Regions from separate parts of the Paraburkholderia sp. RL17-380-BIE-A genome, predicted to be linked through region 1. Evidence: riboswitches for the same ligand, from Rfam matches in the RefSeq annotation. Region 1 holds a riboswitch; each other region holds the start of a gene.

Region 1 (4,399 bases):
AGCGACGCCACCAGATATACGCGCAAACGCAACGGCATGACCGCGACACCTAACGCCTGCGCGGCGGCGTCGCCGCGCAGCAGCACGTTCAGACGCGGCGCGGCGGGCACGATCGCAACCAGCACGATGACGAGCGCGGCGAGCGCCGTCCACGGCATCGCGCCGCCATTGAGGTCGCCCGTGAGCCAGAACAGCATGCCGCGCAAGCGGTTGTCGGGCGCGAGATTGAGCAGCAAGGTGATGAGCGCGCCCCAACCCGCGGCGATCACCGCGCCGGTGAGCAGCAGACGCGGCGACGTGTCCTGCGGCTCGCCGCGCCACAACTCACGGCGCGCGAGGCCGAGCACCAGCAGGATCGACACGAAGGCGCCGGCGAAGGCGCTCGCGTCGACGATCGACCAGGCGCAACCGGCGATCATCGCGACGAGCGCGAAAGTCGCCGCGCCGCCGGACACACCCAACACGTACGGTTCGGCGAGCGGATTGCGCAACAGCACCTGCAGCAGCGCGCCGGCCAATGCGAGCAACGCGCCGCAGGCAAAGCCGGCCACCGCGCGCGGTAAACGCAGCGTGCGGACGATCTCCGCAGTCAGATCGGAGGCACCGCCAGACGGCGCATGCGAGGGCATCAGCGCCGCCAACACGCGCATCGGCGCGAGCGAGACGCTCCCCAACGCGAGCGACGCCATCAGCACCGCCAGCGCGATCACGGCAAGCGCAAGCCAGATCGCGGCCGCGCGCTTCGCGCTCATCACGCGCAGCGTTGCGGGCATCGAACCCGAGTGGCGGCTAGTGGATCGGCTCATGTAGCGGCTCATCCGCGCAGTCTCAACAAGGCGTGTCCACTACTGCTGCTGCCAACCAACCGTGAGATACGCACCGCGCCGCGGCGAGTTATACGAGTAGGCCGTTTCATAGTCCTTGTTGAACAGATTCTGGATTTGCGCGGCCACGTACCATGCTTTCGTGATGTTGTAGCGCGCCGACAGATTCACCACGCCATAGCCGCCCAGCTTGCCGCTGCTGTCGTCGCGCGGGCCGCTCACGATCCATTCGCCGCCGACGCGCCACCCGGCGATACTGCGGTTCACCGTCAGCGAGCCGAAGCGCCGCGCGCGCCGCACGAGGTCGACGTCGTTGTCGAGGTCGACTGGGTTTTGCAGTGTTACCGAGGCGCGCACGTCCGTCTCGCCGACATGCCCGCTCCACGATCCTTCGAGTCCCTGCACCTTCGCATGGCCGACATTCTCGGCCAGATAGATGCCGGGCGTTACCTGCTCGTAGTTAATCAGATTCGAATAGCGCGTCTGGAATGCGGTGAGACGCATCACACCGAGCGCATTCGACGCGTACTGCAGCGCGGCTTCGATCGAATGACTGCGCTCCGGCTGAATCGACGGATTGCCGCTGAGCGGATAGTACAGATCGTCGAAACTCGGCGCGCGAAACGAATCCGAGTAGCTTGCACTCACCTTCCAATGGCTGGTGATGTCGAAGCCGTAGCCAAGATAGTAACTGTTCGCTCCGCCGAAATCGGAATACTGGTCGCGCCGCACGTTGGCCTGAATCTGGTTGCGCCCAAAGCGCCCCGTATAGCCGACAAAACCCGAATCCACATGCCGGTCGGGCGCCGCGAACGTATCCGAGTCGAGGCTCTGGTCGAGATGCTCGTAGCCGACCTGCAGCTTCTGCTGCGCGGCCAGCGCGAAATCGTTCTGCCACGTGTACTGGCGATTGTCGGTATCGAAGCGGCCGTTATAGACGCCGTTGGTGTTCGACACGCTGCGGTCGTCGCCTTCGGAGACGATGAAGTGAGTCGTCCACCAGTCGGTCAGCTTGCCGTTCGCGAACACCGAGACCTGGCGCACTTTGCTATACAGGTTGTTCAGATCGGTCGGCAGTCCGTACGCGTTGTCGTAGCTGTTGTTGCCGTTCGACTGGAAGTAGCTCGCGCCGGCATCCCATTTGTCGTTGAACTTGTGACGCAACGAGGCCGAGATGCTCTCGTTCAGATAGCCGTTCGCATTCGGATTGGCGCCGGGCGCCTCACGCGGATTGAGCGACGAAAAACCGTCGTCCTTCGAGCGCGCGAGCGAAATGCTGAAGGTCGTCTTGCCGTCTTTATCCAATGCGCCGTTCACGCCCGCCTGCTGCGTCTGCGTGTGATAGCTGCCGTAGCCGAGCGAAAAATTGAAACGCGGCGGATGGTCGCCGCCGTCTTTCGTGAACACCTGCACCACGCCGCCGATCGCGCCGGAACCGTACAACGCCGACACGTTGCCGTTCACCACCTCGACGTGATCGACCTGGTCGAGCGGAATCTGCGCGAGTTGCGCGGAACCCAGGCTCACCGAATCGACGCGCACGCCGTCGATCAGCAGCAGCGATTGCGTCGAGGACGCACCGCGCAGGAAGAGGCTCGTCGTCGAACCGGGGCCACCTGTACGCGAGATTTGCGCGCCTGGCGCGAGTTGCAGCAGGCCGGGCAGATCGGTCGCGGTGGTGTCGGCGAGATCCTGCTGGTCGAACAGCGCGGTCTGCGGGATCGCATCGGCGAGTGCCTGCGGCCCGCGCTCGGCGGTCACCACGATCGGTGACAATACCGCGGGCGACGCATCAGCCGCCGACGCAGAAGACGAAGGTGCAGCTTGCGCGTGCGCGACGATCGGCAGGCCCGCGAAGGCAAGCAGCGCCGCACGAGCGATGGGGGACAGCATGGGGTGAAAGTCCTGTGGGTAGCGTGCGCGGCCTGCTTCCCCGCAGGCCGATGCGTAACGAGGCGCCCGCGTATTTAACATTTTCGCGCGTGACGTGCCTCTCCCTCTGGCCGGTATCCGGGCTGACGACATATCGATCCCGCCTTCCCACGCGTGACGCGCAGTGGCACACTCGCGAGTTGAACTTCCAACACGCGATCAGGATCGACTTGCATGACGAATGCGGTCGCTTACCGTTGCGGGGGCAGCGCAGGTTGGCGCGTTCTGGCGAACCGCGCCCCCTGCTTCCCGTTTAACTGCGCGCGCCGTTGAAAAGCGCACGCGGGCACCAGAGTGCGGCCAGTTTAGGAGCGGCCTCGGGGTCCGTCAAGAATGAGTGGGACCGCAGACTACCGTTCTGTTAAGTGCAGGCTATTGTCCGACGCACGAGTACTTTTTCATCATATGGTCGATAAAAGCCTGCACAAAGCAATGTTGTTACGTCTCGAAACGAGACAATTGTCGGAACCTGCGACATTCCGCGCTAAAATGCGATGTCTTTAGAGGACGCAGCACATGCTCACCGAACTCGAAACACTTTCACAGAATATCGGCAAGCTGATCGCGATCAGCCAACGCCACAATGAAGCGCGACTCGCGCTCGAAGAGCAGCTCGCCCAATCGCGCGCCGACGTCGAAGCCACGCGCACGGAACTTGCAATGCTGCGCGAGGAACGCAATGCGCTGCAGGCGGAACGCGACGCGCTGTCGGCAAAGATCGACGACGCCCAGGTGCGCCTGAATGCGATCCTCGAAAAGCTGCCGCGTGCCCGCGCAAACAGCGAGCCCGACAGCCAGCTCGATCTGCTCGAGCCCGCCCCGCACGAAGTCGAAGCGCAGAGCGATGAGACCCGCCACGGAGAAAATGCATGACCACCAAGCAGATCGAAGTATCGATTCTCGGCGTGCCCTATCGCCTCGCCTGCTCGCCGGAAACGGAAGGCGCGCTGCTTGAAGCGGTCGCACGCGTCGACGCCGAAATGTCGAAGATCCGTAACAATAGCAACGTGCGCGGCACGGATCGCATTGCTGTCATGGCTGCGCTGTCGCTGGCATCGGAACTGCTTCGGCTGCAATCGAGCGTGAGACACGGAGAAGCATTTCCCGCTGAGGAAATCCGGCGTACAATGCATCAAATGAACGAACAACTAGGTACTGTGATTCAGCAGTACAGCATGCAGTAAGTAACGTGTGTTATCGTGCGGCCGGTCCTGAGATCGGCGGCGGATTCAAACGGAGTGTGTGAGGACAAGGCGTCCAAGATTCTGCAAACGTTTGAGTTCAATCGGTCGTTTTCGTGATTTAGCTTTATCGGTTTAGCTTCCCTGCCTGGTTCGCCAAGGTCATATATTCCTTGAACCAATGCCATGTGCACGGTTGCGGAAATTTGTAGCACGGGTGTGCGCGTCACTCTGTCTGATGTACCCGAAGTGTTGCTAACTGCGACCAATTCTGAACCCCCGGTTCAGGATGCCGGCCTAGCGGCTAAGGCGGGGACCTTATTTAGAACGGCATCGGACTTCGGTTCGGTGCCGTTTTTCTTTGGGTGCCAGTTTTGCGCGCTGTCTTTGCGCGATGTTTCTTGTACGCCGATTTCTTCCGCATCTTCAAACCCTTAACGTTCAACTACGTTCAATTCGATT
Region 2 (4,399 bases), on a different contig from region 1:
CTTCATATGCTTGAGCACCGCACCGACGAAGTCGCCCATTTCGATCAGCGCGATATCCGGCAGACCGTAGTGCGCGCGCATCGCGTCCTCGCTGGCGTTGCCGGTGCAGGCGGCAAGATGCGTGTAGCCGTTGGCGCGCGCTACATCGATGCCCTGATGGATCGACGCGATATACGCCGAGCACGAAAACGGCCGCACGATGCCGGTGGTGCCGAGGATCGACAGACCGCCGAGAATGCCGAGACGCGGGTTCATCGTTTTCAGCGCGAGCGCTTCGCCGCCTTCCACGCCGATCGTGACCTCGAAGCCGCCGCCATAGGCATGCTCCGCCGCGAGTTCGGCCAGATGCTCGGTCATCATTCTGCGCGGCACGGGGTTGATCGCCGGTTCGCCAACCGGCAGCGTCAGTCCCGCACGCGTCACCGTGCCGACGCCCGGCCCCGCGCGAAACGTCACGCCCGGCGTGGCGACGAGGCGCACGCGCGCGAATACGAGCGCGCCATGCGTGACGTCGGGATCGTCGCCGGCGTCCTTGATGGTGCCGGCTTCGGCGCCGCCGGCGCCATCGTCGATCAGGCGGCAGAACACCAGCGGCATCGGCACATGCTGGCCCTTGGGCAATACGATCTCCGCGACGTCGCTGGCCACGCCCGCGAGCAGCAGACGCGCCGCCGCCAGCGACGTCGCGGTGGCGCAACTGCCGGTCGTGTAGCCGCTACGCAGCGGCGCGGGTTGTTCGGGCGTTTCTTCGCGCATCAGGGTTCTTGGGGTGAGTCGGGGTTCCTCACAGCACCTTCGGCCGGTTTGGTCACATCCAGCAGCGTGATTGGCAGCGCCTGCCGCCACGTATCGAACCCGCCGAGCGGTTGCGCGTCCGCGAGCGCGATCCGCGTCAACGTGCCGCCGTGCCGCTCGCGCCATGCCGCCAGCGCCGCTTCGCCTTGCAACGTGACCGCGTTGGCGACCAGCCGGCCGCCCTCACGCAGACCGGCCCAGCACGCTTCGAGCACACCCGGCACCGTCGCACCGCCGCCGATGAACACGGCATCCGGCCCCGGCAGCCCTTGCAACGCGGCAGGCGCGCGGCCCGCGACGAGTTGCAGGGTCGGCACGCCCAACGCATCGCGATTATGTTCGATGAAGCGCTGACGCTCCGCATGCCCTTCAATTGCGATCGCCCGGCACGTCGGATGCGCGCGCATCCATTCAATGCCGATCGAGCCGCTGCCCGCGCCCACGTCCCACAGCAATTCGCCGGGCGCCGGCGCGAGACGCGCGAGCGTGATCGCGCGCACATCGCGCTTGGTCAACTGGCCGTCGTGGCGAAAGGCGTCGTCGGGCAAACCGCAGGTCAGCGGCAAACGCGGCGCGCCCTCGGTGGCACGGCAGTCGAGCGCGATCAGATTCAGCGCGGCCATCTCACCCGCCGGCCATTGATCCGCCCGGCCGTCGATGCGCCGCTCCAACTCGCCGCCCAGGTGTTCCAGCACGCTCATACGGGTCGCACCGAAACCGCGGGCGTTGAGCAACTCCGCGAGCGCGGCGGGCGTGCGACCGTCCGCGCTCAGCACGAACACGCGCGCGCCGTCGTGCAGATGCGCGTTCAACGTCGCCAACGGCCGGCCCACCAGCGACACCGTCGCGACGTCCTGCAACGGCCAGCCGAGGCGCGCAGCGGCCAGCGACAACGATGACGGCGCGGGCAGCACGCGCAACTCTCCTGCCGGCAACTGTCGCGCGAGCGTCGCGCCCACGCCGAACAGCATCGGATCGCCGCTCGCCAGCACGCACACTGCGCCGCCACGCTCAGCCAGCAAAGGCGCGAGATCGAACGGACGCGGCCACGCGGCACGGCGCGCGGCGAGCCGCGCGGGCAGCATCGCCAGATGACGTTCGCCGCCGTAGACCACCGACGCTTCCAGCAAAGCACGCCGCGCGGGCCTTCCCAAACCGGCGAAACCGTCGTCGCCTATGCCCACCACCGTCAGCCACGCCGGCATGCACCCATCCTCATTCTGTGTCTTCAAATAGTCCGCTGTACCGCGCCGATCAAAGCGCCCAGCCTCGTTGTGCTGTTCGAAAAAAGGCATAATACAGCCGCCGGTGCCCTTCGGGGCCGAAGAGGGAACACAGTGCCACTGTGGCTGCCCCCGCAACTGTATGCAGCGAGTCCGCCTGCGCTCCACGCCACTGGTTCTACCGGGAAGGCAGCGGCGGCCCATGACCTGCCAGCCAGGAGACCTGCCGGCGAGACTGTTCGTGCCAGCCAACATCGGGCGGGGTGTACCGATGCCGCAGCCATGCCGCTTCACGGCATGCTCGGGCCGTCGCGCGACGCTAAACCGGTGTCCGTCTTGAATCATGCTTCGCCTTCCACCATTGTCTCCGACGCGGCCGCGACGCCGCGGCCCTCGGCGTGTCCGGGGCTGCTGCGCATCGTGGCCGCCCGCGACGGCGGGCTTTGCCGCATCAAACTGCCTGGCGGCGAGTTGAGCGCGGCGCAGGCGCGCGCGATCGCGGATGCCTGCGCACGCCACGCTGCCGGGGCAATCGAGCTGACCAATCGGGCAAATCTGCAGGTGCGTGGGGTCAAGCCGGGTGACGAAGCGGCGTTGATTGCGGCGCTCGTGGCTGCCGGGCTCGGGCCGAGGCCGTCGAGCGGCGCGGCGAAGGCACCGGACACACCAGCGGCAATCGCCGCCGACGACGTGCGCAACGTGATGATCAGCCCCGCTGCCGGACGCGATCCGTCAGCCCTGTTCGACACGCGCCCGCTGTGCGCCGATTTGCTTTCGATGCTGCAAAGCGAAACCCGTTTCGCGGCGCTGTCGCCGAAATTCGCGCTGCTGCTGGACGGCGGTGAACGGCTCGCGAGAGTGGATCATCCGCACGATGTCTGGCTGGCGGCGTCGCAGGAGTCGGACGGCGTGCGATTCGTATTCGGGCTGGCGGGTTGTCCGCCCGCGAGTGCGTGTGCGGGCTCGCCAACGCAGTACGACGATACCGGTTCGCCGGATCTTGCTGCAAAACCCGGTGCGCACAGCACGGCTGCACTGGCCGCGGTTCTGCCTTCACAGGTCCCCGCTCTGGTGCGCGCGCTGCTGCTCACCTTCCTCGAACTCGCCCCCGCCGACGCCACGCGCATGCGTCACCTGCTAGCCGGCCATTGCGCCGACGCGCTCTTGCATCACGCTCAACGGTACGTCCATTTTCCGCTGACGCGAGACGCATCGCTGGCCCACTGGCGTCGAGCCGCGCCCGCCGATGCGAGCCTCCGCCTCGGCGTCCACCCTCAACGGGTGCCCGGAGCCTGGTACGTCGGCGGCCAGCCGCCGCTCGGACGCCTCGACGCCGGCGCCCTGCGCGCCCTCGCCGCGCTTTCCCAGCAGCACGGCAACGGCACACTGCGTTTCACACCCTGGCAAAGCGTGCTGCTGCCCGACATCGCAACGCACGCGGTTCCCGCTGTGCTATCCGGCTTGACCACGCTCGGCCTCGCCACCGATCCCGCGCAAGCCATCACGCGCCTGATTGCCTGCGCCGGATCGAGCGGCTGTGCGAAGAGCCTCGCCGACACCAAGGCCGACGCGCTGCGCCTCGCCGCCCGCCTGCCTGACGGCGTCGATGTGCATCTGAGCGGCTGCTCCCGCTCGTGCGCCGCGGCGCATTGCGCGCCGTACACGCTGCTAGCGGCGGCGCCCGGCCTCTACGACTTTTATCGACGCGACGGACGGCCCGGTTTCGGCCAGTGCGTCGCGCGCCAACTGACGATCGACCAGGCCGCCGACATGTTCGAACGCCTGGCCCGGAGTAACACCGATGCTTGATTACATTCGCGACGGTCAGGAGATCTATCGCCAATCCTTCGCGACGATCCGCGCGGAGGCCGACTTGTCGCGCATTCCCGCCGACCTCGAAAAACTCGCGGTGCGCGTGATCCACGCGTGCGGCATGGTCGATGTGATCGACGACCTGAAGTTCTCCAAAGGCGCGGGCACGGCGGGCCGTGCGGCGCTCGCGCAAGGCGCGCCGATCCTGTGCGATGCCGGCATGGTCGCGCAAGGAATCACGCGTGCGCGGTTGCCGGCCCACAACGAGGTCATCTGCACGCTCACGCACTCGGACGTGCCGTCGCTCGCACGCGAACTCGGCAATACGCGTTCCGCGGCCGCGCTCGAATTGTGGCGGCCGCATCTGGCGGGTAGCGTCGTCGTGATCGGCAATGCGCCGACCGCGCTGTTTCATCTGCTCGATATGCTCGACGCGGGCGCGCCCAGGCCTGCCCTGATCCTAGGCTTTCCGGTGGGCTTTGTCGGCGCGGCCGAATCGAAAGTCATGCTCGCGGAAAACAGTCGCGGTGTGCCCTATGTGATCGTGCACGGCCGTCGCGGCGGCAGCG
Region 3 (4,399 bases), on a different contig from region 1:
GGCAGTGCCTTGCATCGGTACTTCGGTCAGCAGTAGCGGTGGGTAATCAGTTTGACCTCCAGTCAGCGAATACGCGCACACCTTCCAGCAAGACGCGTGGGGTTAGCGCGAGCCAGTAGCTAAAGTCCGGTACCCCGCATTCGATGGGCTCCGCCTGTCGGTTCCTCGGCGATCGCGTTCGACCGCATTCCCGCGCCCATGCGGGCGGGCTCGAATCGGCTAAGCGCAAGTGGTCTGAACCTGGCAAGTACTGTCGCGGACGTGCTGAATACCATTGGAGCGGTAATTGCGAGTGTCGCCGATGCGTTGGCCCGGTTCAGGCGCAGGTGGCGGCGCCCTGGGCAAATACGACGGCCCTCCGTTGGACTCAACCAGCCCATTAGTTCTTGACCTGACCGGCTCAGGAATAAACCTGCCCCCTGAACACCAGCGCGACTTATTTCGACCTGAACAACAACGGCTTTGCCCGACAAACCGGCTGGATTGGCGCGGGCATAGGATTGCTCTGCTTTGCCCCCGACGACCGGGCCGCGAAGCTGGGACGTCTCACTGCTGGAACTTTATCCACAGATTCTGTGCTCAAGCCTGTGGATAACCACCCCACAACAGCCCCAACTCCTTGACGCACAAACCTTCTCGACCCCTGCGCGCAAACAGCGACGAGCCAGGCAGAGAACGCCGGGCACAACCACCGAGGCGGTTGCGCCCATCGCCTCCACCAACCATCAAGCCGACTACACCGCCGGCCGACCGCCCAACCGCATAAACGCACCGCGCTCAACGAGCGCGCCGAACAGCAGTCCAATCGTCGTCCACATGATCGCCTGCATACCAAGCGCCGCCACACGGAACTTCCACAGCAGCGCCGCCGGAAAACCCTCCGGCACTTCATTGAAAGTCGGCATCGACAGTTGTACCGCCGCGATAATCACGACAAACACCAACCCCGCCACGATCGAGCCATTCCACGCGCCGAGTTTCGCGCCCACACGGCGCCGCACCTTGAGCGAAAACACCATCGCGGCCAGCGAGATCGCAATCATCAGGAAGAACAGGCCCGTGCGCGTCCCGATCGTCTCCGGGTCGCCGACCGCAGGCGGGTTCGCCGGATACTTCAGGTTGGGAACGACCGCCAGCGCAATGAACGCACCGAGCGCCAGCCACGCGGACAACGCGCGTGCGCTCAATGCCCCCGCGCGCCCATACGCGTAAGCGAACACCAACGAGAACAACCCGCCAAACGCCGCGCCGTACACCACCACCCCGGTCAACAGGCCGAGTCCTTGTTGCGTCTCGCGGCTCACCATCGCGGGTTCGGGCGCCTCGTCTTTCGCGGCATCGGCCCTTTCTTCGAATGAGATCGCCTGATTGACTTGCGGCTCGCCCGCGACCCGGGCGAAGCCGAACGTGAGCAGTCCCGCGGCGATGCCTGCCAGCATCCCGCGCACCAACAATTTACCGACCATGTCCGACTCCGTTAGTGACAGGGAAAGCCGAGCAGATGGCGACCGTCGTGCACGAACTCATGCACGTACATGCCGGGCACCAGCGATGTGGCGCCCTGTTCCGCACCCACGAAGTAAAGCGCGAGCAACAGCAGCAGCCCCCCGAACACGACCCACGGCAGCAACTCGCGCAGCGGAATCGGCGTGGGTTCAAAAACGGGCTGAGAAGCGGCCTGCGAAGCGGGATCGAAAACAGCTGTCATGATGGACATCTCCTGGGGTTACGCGCCCCGATAGTCGTTGCAGAGGAATGATGCGAAGCTCAGGTCTGGCTTTCGGCATGTGCTGTCGATTACAGTGGCGCGACCGCGCCGGGTTTTCACCGGCTTCCGTGCTTCGCAGTCCGGCTATTCTACGCGCTAAACTCCGGCACCCGGCAACGCAAAGCGGATGCACCCTTTCCGCCAACGCCAGGCTTCGGCGCAGCCTCACAGGAAATGAACAGAGTGGACATACGGCTATTACTGATCAGCCACGCATCGACCGCAGCCCAACGTGCAGGCCGTTTTCCCGCTGATGACCCGCTCGACGCCCGCGCTATCGCAGAAGCCCGCGTCCACGCCACGAACACACGTCTGGCGATCGCGGAAAGCGCGTCAGCCTATGTGAGCCCGGCCGTCTGCGCACGAGATACGGCGGCGGCCCTCGGCCTCGCCGCGTCGGTCGATGTCGCGCTGGCGGACATGAACTATGGCCATTGGCGAGGGCGGCGGCTTGCCGATCTCGAAGCCGAAGCGCCGCAAGACCTCGCCGCATGGATACGCGATCCCGACGCCGCGCCGCACGGCGGCGAGTCGTTCAGTCAGCTCGTAAAGCGGGTAGGAGAATGGCTCGTTGCGCTAGGCGGCACGCCCGACCTTGCATCGGCCGATATGTACAACGTGGTCGCCGTCACGCATGCTCCGCTTCTCAGAGCAGCGATCGTGTATGCGCTTGGCGCATCGACCGCAGTGTTTTCGCGCATTGAAATCGCACCGCTTTCGATGATCGAGTTGCGGCGCTCATCACGCGGCTGGTCGTGGTGGCCGGCGACGCATTAGCCGCTTTCACGCCGCAGCCCGATTCACTTACCCGACACCACCAGGCGCAACTTGTTCGAACCCGTCGGCGTTACGGCAATGTCGGTCCGCTTGCCCTTCGCACCGAGATAAAAGTGCTGCCGTCCCGGCGAATTCTGGTCGTGTGTCGCGTCGGGCAAACACGACGCGACGTCGGCCGCGACCGCTTGCAGCGCGTCCGCATTTGAACCGGCGTCGTGATGCGGCGTCCACGTGCATTGGTAGCTGCCGTGGCTCGCCGAACATTGCGCGTCGTCGCCGTAGGGTTGCGCGACGCCTTTGCCATCGTCCGGCGTCAACGACGCGAGGCCGCCAGGCGCCGCCGCTACGATGCGTTTCAGTGATGCACAGGGGCTAGGCGCGTCGTCGGCATTGGCGCTGCACGGCAGCAACGCGCCGAATGATGCAACGGCAAGCGCGGAGGCAAGCAATCGGGTTCTGTTCATGTCGGCGCGGTCCTCGAAGTGGCTTACAAGTAGCATGAAGCGAAGTAGCACGCTTCGTGCCCATGCGCGCCGAGCGCCTCACGCTCGCTCTCGCGCAACGCGCATCACAGACCAGCACCAAACAAAGCAGCCAGTCCTTGAGGCGATGAGAAAATCCCTTTGGCATCGTGCCCGACACCATCGATCACGAACGTCCGATGCGTCGCCAATCCTTCCGCATGCCGCGCCGCCATATAACGCGCATAAGCGAGTCCTCGCCCGAGACGGTGGCTTCCTTGCGTTTGCGCGGCGCATGAACGGTCGAGCGCAGGATGCTGCGGATCGCAATCCGCGCCGCCGAGCAGCACGGTGACGTCGCGTTGCGCGTAGCGCGCTTCGAGCGCCGCCGCGGAACCAGCGTCGCCCGACTCGCGCGCGTAAGCCGGCAAATCCTTGAGCCCATACTTCCAGCGATTGAACGACGGGCACATCGCCCTATCGAACTCCGCGAACTCGCCAGAGGCTGTAGGCCGCAGCGCATCGAAATACACATACGACGAAGGATTCGCCACCACGTATCGCAGCACAATGCCGCGTGCGGTGAGCGGTGCCTCGCTGCGCGCGACCACCGCATAGCGCTGCACGACCTGCCCGCCGCCCGAGTGCCCGGCGACCACCACCTCGGCGAGCGACGCGAACTGCTCGCGTGATGCGAGCGTGTGCACAATGGCGTCGAGTACATCGAATGAACTGATCGGCGCGGGACCTTCGGCGTTTTCGCCGCCCATCCAGCTCGTCCAGTCCCAATGCAATGTGGACGGCGGCAACGCATGCGCTTCGACATCCGCGGTCGCGAGAAACTGCGGCACGATCAGCAGCGTATCGGCCGCGCTGCCGCCGGCAAGTGCGCACGACCGCTCGGCGAGATCAAAGTAAGTGTCGCCGTTGCGCAGGCGGCCGTGAATCAGAATCACGGCGCGTCGAACGTCGCGCGTCGGCGCCAGCCAGTCGCCATTCGCGAACACGGGCACAGTGCCGCTGCCGGCTCGCGTCGTGACGTTCAGATGCCGGCTCGCGACCACCGCCACCGGACGTTCATTCGGCGCTCGCTCGTCGTCTGTCATCAAGTACTGGGTCATGCAATACGCTCGTGGTTGATCAATGAGTGGCGGGCCTCGGCGCAGTGTCACCCGCCATACGTCCGGCACGCGTGAAGTACACCATCGCGAGCGACACAAAACCGGCAAAAATCAGGTAAAACGCGGGCGTAAGACTACTGCCTGTCACGCGCGTCAAGCCGGTAATGGTGAGCGGCGCCATGCCGCCGAACAGCGTCACCGCAATGTTGTACGACAGCGCCACGCCCGCCGACCGGCTGCGCACCGGAAACAAGGTGGCGAGCATGCCGGGA
Region 4 (4,399 bases), on a different contig from region 1:
CGCGGGCTGAATGCCGACGAACACCTGCCCGCAACGCCAGCCCGCGATCATGAAACGGCCGCGCCGCAGCGTCGGATCCTGCTCAGGTGGGCCCCAACGCGCGTTCAACGCCTGCCGCGCCTCGAGGGGCAACGCATTGAAGTGCGCGAGGTAATCAGCGAGCGCGAGGCTTTGCAGTGCGGGACGCAGATCGCGCACCACCGGATCGTTGGTCACACCCTCGGTGAGCTTCTTCAGCAGCGCGTCGCCGTCGGCGGGCAAGTCGGCGAGACGATAGCCTTCGTCGCGCAGCATCGACAGAATGCGGACCACCGAGGCCGGCGTATCGAGTCCCACGCCGTTGCCGATGCGCCCTTCGCTCATCGGATAGTTGGCGAGAATCAACGCGACTGTCTTGTCCGCGTTATCGAGTGAACGCAGACGGCACCAGCGTCGGCTCAATTCCGCGAGAAACGCCACACGCTCGGCGTCCGGCTGATACCGCACCACGTCGACCTGAGTGTGCGGACAACGGTATGCCAGCCCCTTGAAGCTGATGGCGCGCGTAATGATGCGGCCGTCCACTTCCGGCAGCGCGATATGCATGGCGATATCGCGCGAATTGAGGCCGTGATTGTCCTTTTGCCAGTCTTCACGATTGCCGCCGCTCAGAATCACCTGGAACACCGGCGCGTCGCCGGCGAGCGCGAGCGGCTCCGGGTCGTCGATCGCGGTCGCGGCGAAGGCGGTCGTATTCAGCACCAGCGCGGCATTGTGCTCTGCGCACAGCGATTGCACGATTTCGCGGCTGAACACGTCTTTGAGCGAGGTAATCGCGATCGGCAACGGATTCAGGCCTTGCGCTTCGAGCGCGTCGATCAGCGCGTCGAACACGGCCGTATTGGCCGCCTGCAGATGCGCCTTGTAGAACAGGATCGCCGCGACCGGCGCGTCTGGTTGCCAGCGCGCCTGCCAGTCGGCGATAGTCGGCGTGTCACGCCCGGGATGATAGAGCGTCGCGGCAGGCAACGCGCGCGGCGGCGCAGGCTCGCGTCCCCAGCCGAAGGTCCGGTGCGCGATACAGCGCAGGAACGCCTCGGCATTCTGCGCACCGCCCTCGCGCAGATAACGCCACAGTTGATGGCACAGATCGGCGCTTGCAGTACTGCGCGCGAGCAGGTTCGGATCTTCCTGCAAATCGCCGGAGAACATCGCGAGCGTCTGCTGCTTGCGCTCGGCGAGCGCCACCACCTGCTCGATACCGTAAGGCCAATACGCTTCGCCGCCGAGGTGATCGACCACCACCACACGCGCGTGCTGCAAGACGTCTTCGACGTAGAAATCGACCGAGGCCGGTTGCCGCAAATACGTGACGTTCGCGAGCCGCACGCTCGGGAAACCTTCACCCATGCGCGCAATCACGCTCGCGAGCAGCGACAGCGTGGTATCGGCGGAGCTGAGCACGACGATGTCGGCGGGCTGCTGATCGATACGGATCACGCCTTGTGTATCGTCGACGAAACCGCCCGGCGTGGTGCGCAGCAGATGCATGAGCGCTTACGCCTGTTGCGTTTCGACGCTCGACGGCACGCCGAGCGCCACGTCGAACGCACGCTGCAACGCGGCCTGATCGAGATCCTCGCCAATCAGCACGAAGCGGCTCGGGCCGCTTTCGCCAGCCTGCCAGCGTCGATCGAAATAGCTGTCGAAGCGGCGGCCCACGCCCTGAATCACGAGGCGCATCGCCGCGCCCGGCAGCGCCGCGAACCCTTTGACGCGATAGATCGTGTTCGTTTCGACGAGCCCTTGCAGCGCGGCGATCACTGCTTCGCGCGAGAGCGCATTCGCCTGCACGACCACCGAATCGAATTCGTCGTGATGGTGGTCGGCGTCTTCGGCGGAACCGTGGTGATCGTGGCGCAGGTGAATCGTGTCTTCCGAGGCGGCTTCGAGCCCCAGTAACGTATGCAGATCGAGCCGGCCCATCTGCGCGCGCACGATCTTCACTTGCGGCGGAATCTCTTCGCGAATCACCAGCTCGACCGCGTTTTGCTGCGCGTCGTCGAGCAAATCGGTCTTGTTCAGAATCACCAGATCGGCGGCGGACAACTGATCTTCGAACAGTTCGTGCAACGGCGATTCGTGGTCGAGATTCGGATCGGCCTTGCGCTGTGCATCCACGGCGACGGGGTTGTCGGCGAACTGACCGCTTGCCGCAGCCGGGCCGTCCACAACGGTGACCACGGCATCCACGGTAAAGCTGTTCTTGATCTGCGGCCAGTTGAAAGCCTGCACCAGCGGCTTGGGCAACGCGAGCCCCGACGTCTCGATCAGCACGTGATCGATCTGATCGCGGCGCTCGACGAGTTTTTCCATCACCGGAAAAAACTCTTCCTGCACGGTGCAGCACAGGCACCCGTTGGCGAGTTCAAACAGTTGGCCTTCGGTTTCGACGCCGTTTTCATCGCAACCGATTCCGCAACCCTTGAGAATTTCCCCGTCGATACCGAGTTCGCCGAACTCGTTGACGATCACCGCGATGCGCTTGCCGCCCGCATGCTGAAGAATGTGCCGCAGCAGCGTGGTCTTGCCGCTGCCGAGAAAGCCCGTGACGATGGTGACGGGGATCTTGCGCATTTGAGTTTGCATCGTGAGGTCCATCCGTAGGAGTTGCACGTGCACGCCGGCGTGTTTTTGTGTGTCTGTCTGCGCGTCTGCGTGCATCGGCCGGGTAGCCAGGTAAGCGGCGCGTAAGCCCAGCGAGCCAGAACGACAACACAACACGGGGACGAACGACGGGTTGCCGCGACAACAGAAAAACAGGAAGCGGGAATGAGATCATGAACGCACCGCCGCATCCCCGCGGCGTTCGCCCTTCGTATTCTGGCCGGTATCCGGGCTGGCGAAAGCGCCGCTTCCCCTTCCCGGGCGAGTGATTTCTCGCCCAGTGGTGATATGCCGACGCGGCCTTGCGCGTGGACATCGAAGCCGGCTCCGTGGCGCTAAAGAACTTACCGCAGCACCACATTTCGCTTACCGTTGCGGGGGCAGCACAGGTTGACCCGATCCATGGCAGGCGGGCACCCTGTTTCCCGTTTAACTGCATGCGCACGAGCGCGCACACGAGCACCAAAGTGCGTGCGAGTGTAGGCCCGCGGCCCGGTGCCGTCAAGGAAACGCAAGCCGCAAGCGCTTATCGGGCGGGACGCCATGTGCTATCGTATGCGCGCGTTTGGTGCCCGCACATGCATTCGCGTGTGCAGTTAAACGGGAAACAGGCCGCGCTTTACGCGCTCAACCTGTGCTGTCCCCGCAACGGTAAGCGACCTGCGGCGCGATGTCTTTCATCCCGCGCCGCGCATGCGTTTTTTCGATGCCACTGTCCATGACATTCCAACGAATGAATGCGGACGGGAAGGCAAAGCGCATGAGGCCGCCAGCCCGGATACCGGCCAGACGCGGAGGCGGCGAACCTCAGGGCAACATCACGCCGCCGGCCGCCGGAATCCGCGAGGGACGGATGTGAAGGCGCTGAAGCACGACGTGGCGCATCCGTTCGTCGATCCGTTCCCAAAGGGACCGTGGCGAGCCGCGCGTTTCGCCGTGCCTGAATCCGTAGCACTGCATGCCCCCAAAGTCCGTCATCCGGCGCGCCTGCGCGCTTCGCCCCTTTCCGCCCGTCACGACATGGCGCTCGCCATGCACGTTGCGATGACCCGCGCCTGGCTGATCGGCGCCGGCCCCGGCGACGTCGAACTCATGACCCTCAAGGCAACTCGCGCATTGGCCCAAGCCGATGTGGTGCTGGTCGACGACCTGGTGAATCCCGACGTGCTGCAGTTCGCGCGCGCCGACGCGCAGGTCGTCTACGTCGGCAAACGCGGCGGCCATCCGTCCACGCCGCAGGCCGGCATCGTCGCGCAGTTGCTCGAACACGTGCGGGCCGGGCGCAGCGTCGCGCGCCTGAAAGGCGGCGATCCGTTCGTGTTCGGCCGGGGCGGCGAAGAACAGCAGGCGCTGCATGCGGCGGGCGTCGAGGTGGAGGTCATCAACGGCATTACGGCGGGCATCGCCGCGCCCGCGGCCATCGGCATTCCCGTCACGCACCGCGATCACGCGCAAGGCGTGGTATTCGTCACCGGGCACGGCGCGGGCAGCGGCGAACCCGACTGGGCCGCGCTCGTCGCTACGCGCATGACCCTCGTGATCTATATGGGCATGCGGCGGCTGCACGATATCGTCGACGCGTTGCTCGCGGCCGGCATGAGCGCCGACACGCCATGCGCGGCGATCGAATCGGCCACCCGTCCGGAGCAACGCCATGCGCTCGCGCGGCTCGGCGAGTTCGCCGACACCGTCGCGCGTGCCGGACTCGGCTCGCCGGCGATCGTGGTGATCGGCGGCGTGGCGTCGCTCGCGC

Evidence for each region. A riboswitch is a leader RNA that binds a small molecule or an ion and turns the genes downstream of it on or off. The one in region 1 is predicted to bind cobalamin.
Region 2: another riboswitch for cobalamin. It lies ahead of cobG (precorrin-3B synthase); the one in region 1 lies ahead of P0D68_RS05680 (TonB-dependent receptor domain-containing protein).
Region 3: another riboswitch for cobalamin. It lies ahead of P0D68_RS32205 (CbtB domain-containing protein); the one in region 1 lies ahead of P0D68_RS05680 (TonB-dependent receptor domain-containing protein).
Region 4: another riboswitch for cobalamin. It lies ahead of cobW (cobalamin biosynthesis protein CobW); the one in region 1 lies ahead of P0D68_RS05680 (TonB-dependent receptor domain-containing protein).

The regions. Positions count from the first base shown of each region.
Region 1 is NZ_JARESQ010000003.1:102,741-107,139, reverse strand. Features, by position in the region: gene P0D68_RS05685 (FecCD family ABC transporter permease) at 1-806, opposite strand, end outside; gene P0D68_RS05680 (TonB-dependent receptor domain-containing protein) at 846-2,717, opposite strand; cobalamin riboswitch at 2,809-3,065, opposite strand; gene P0D68_RS05675 (ATPase) at 3,273-3,629, shown strand; gene P0D68_RS05670 (cell division protein ZapA) at 3,626-3,940, shown strand; RNA gene ssrS (6S RNA) at 4,076-4,257, shown strand.
Region 2 is NZ_JARESQ010000008.1:212,875-217,273, forward strand. Features, by position in the region: gene P0D68_RS16035 (cobalt-precorrin-5B (C(1))-methyltransferase) at 1-756, opposite strand, end outside; gene cbiE (precorrin-6y C5,15-methyltransferase (decarboxylating) subunit CbiE) at 756-2,000, opposite strand; cobalamin riboswitch at 2,085-2,263, shown strand; gene cobG (precorrin-3B synthase) at 2,316-3,827, shown strand; gene P0D68_RS16050 (precorrin-8X methylmutase) at 3,820-4,399, shown strand, end outside.
Region 3 is NZ_JARESQ010000026.1:27,981-32,379, forward strand. Features, by position in the region: gene P0D68_RS32200 (CbtA family protein) at 735-1,466, opposite strand; gene P0D68_RS32205 (CbtB domain-containing protein) at 1,478-1,708, opposite strand; adenosylcobalamin (AdoCbl) riboswitch at 1,711-1,863, opposite strand; gene P0D68_RS32210 (histidine phosphatase family protein) at 1,952-2,545, shown strand; gene P0D68_RS32215 (hypothetical protein) at 2,569-3,009, opposite strand; gene P0D68_RS32220 (alpha/beta hydrolase) at 3,114-4,127, opposite strand; gene P0D68_RS32225 (MFS transporter) at 4,147-4,399, opposite strand, start outside.
Region 4 is NZ_JARESQ010000030.1:5,401-9,799, forward strand. Features, by position in the region: gene cobN (cobaltochelatase subunit CobN) at 1-1,530, opposite strand, end outside; gene cobW (cobalamin biosynthesis protein CobW) at 1,537-2,628, opposite strand; cobalamin riboswitch at 2,848-3,128, opposite strand; cobalamin riboswitch at 3,196-3,450, shown strand; gene cobA (uroporphyrinogen-III C-methyltransferase) at 3,691-4,399, shown strand, end outside.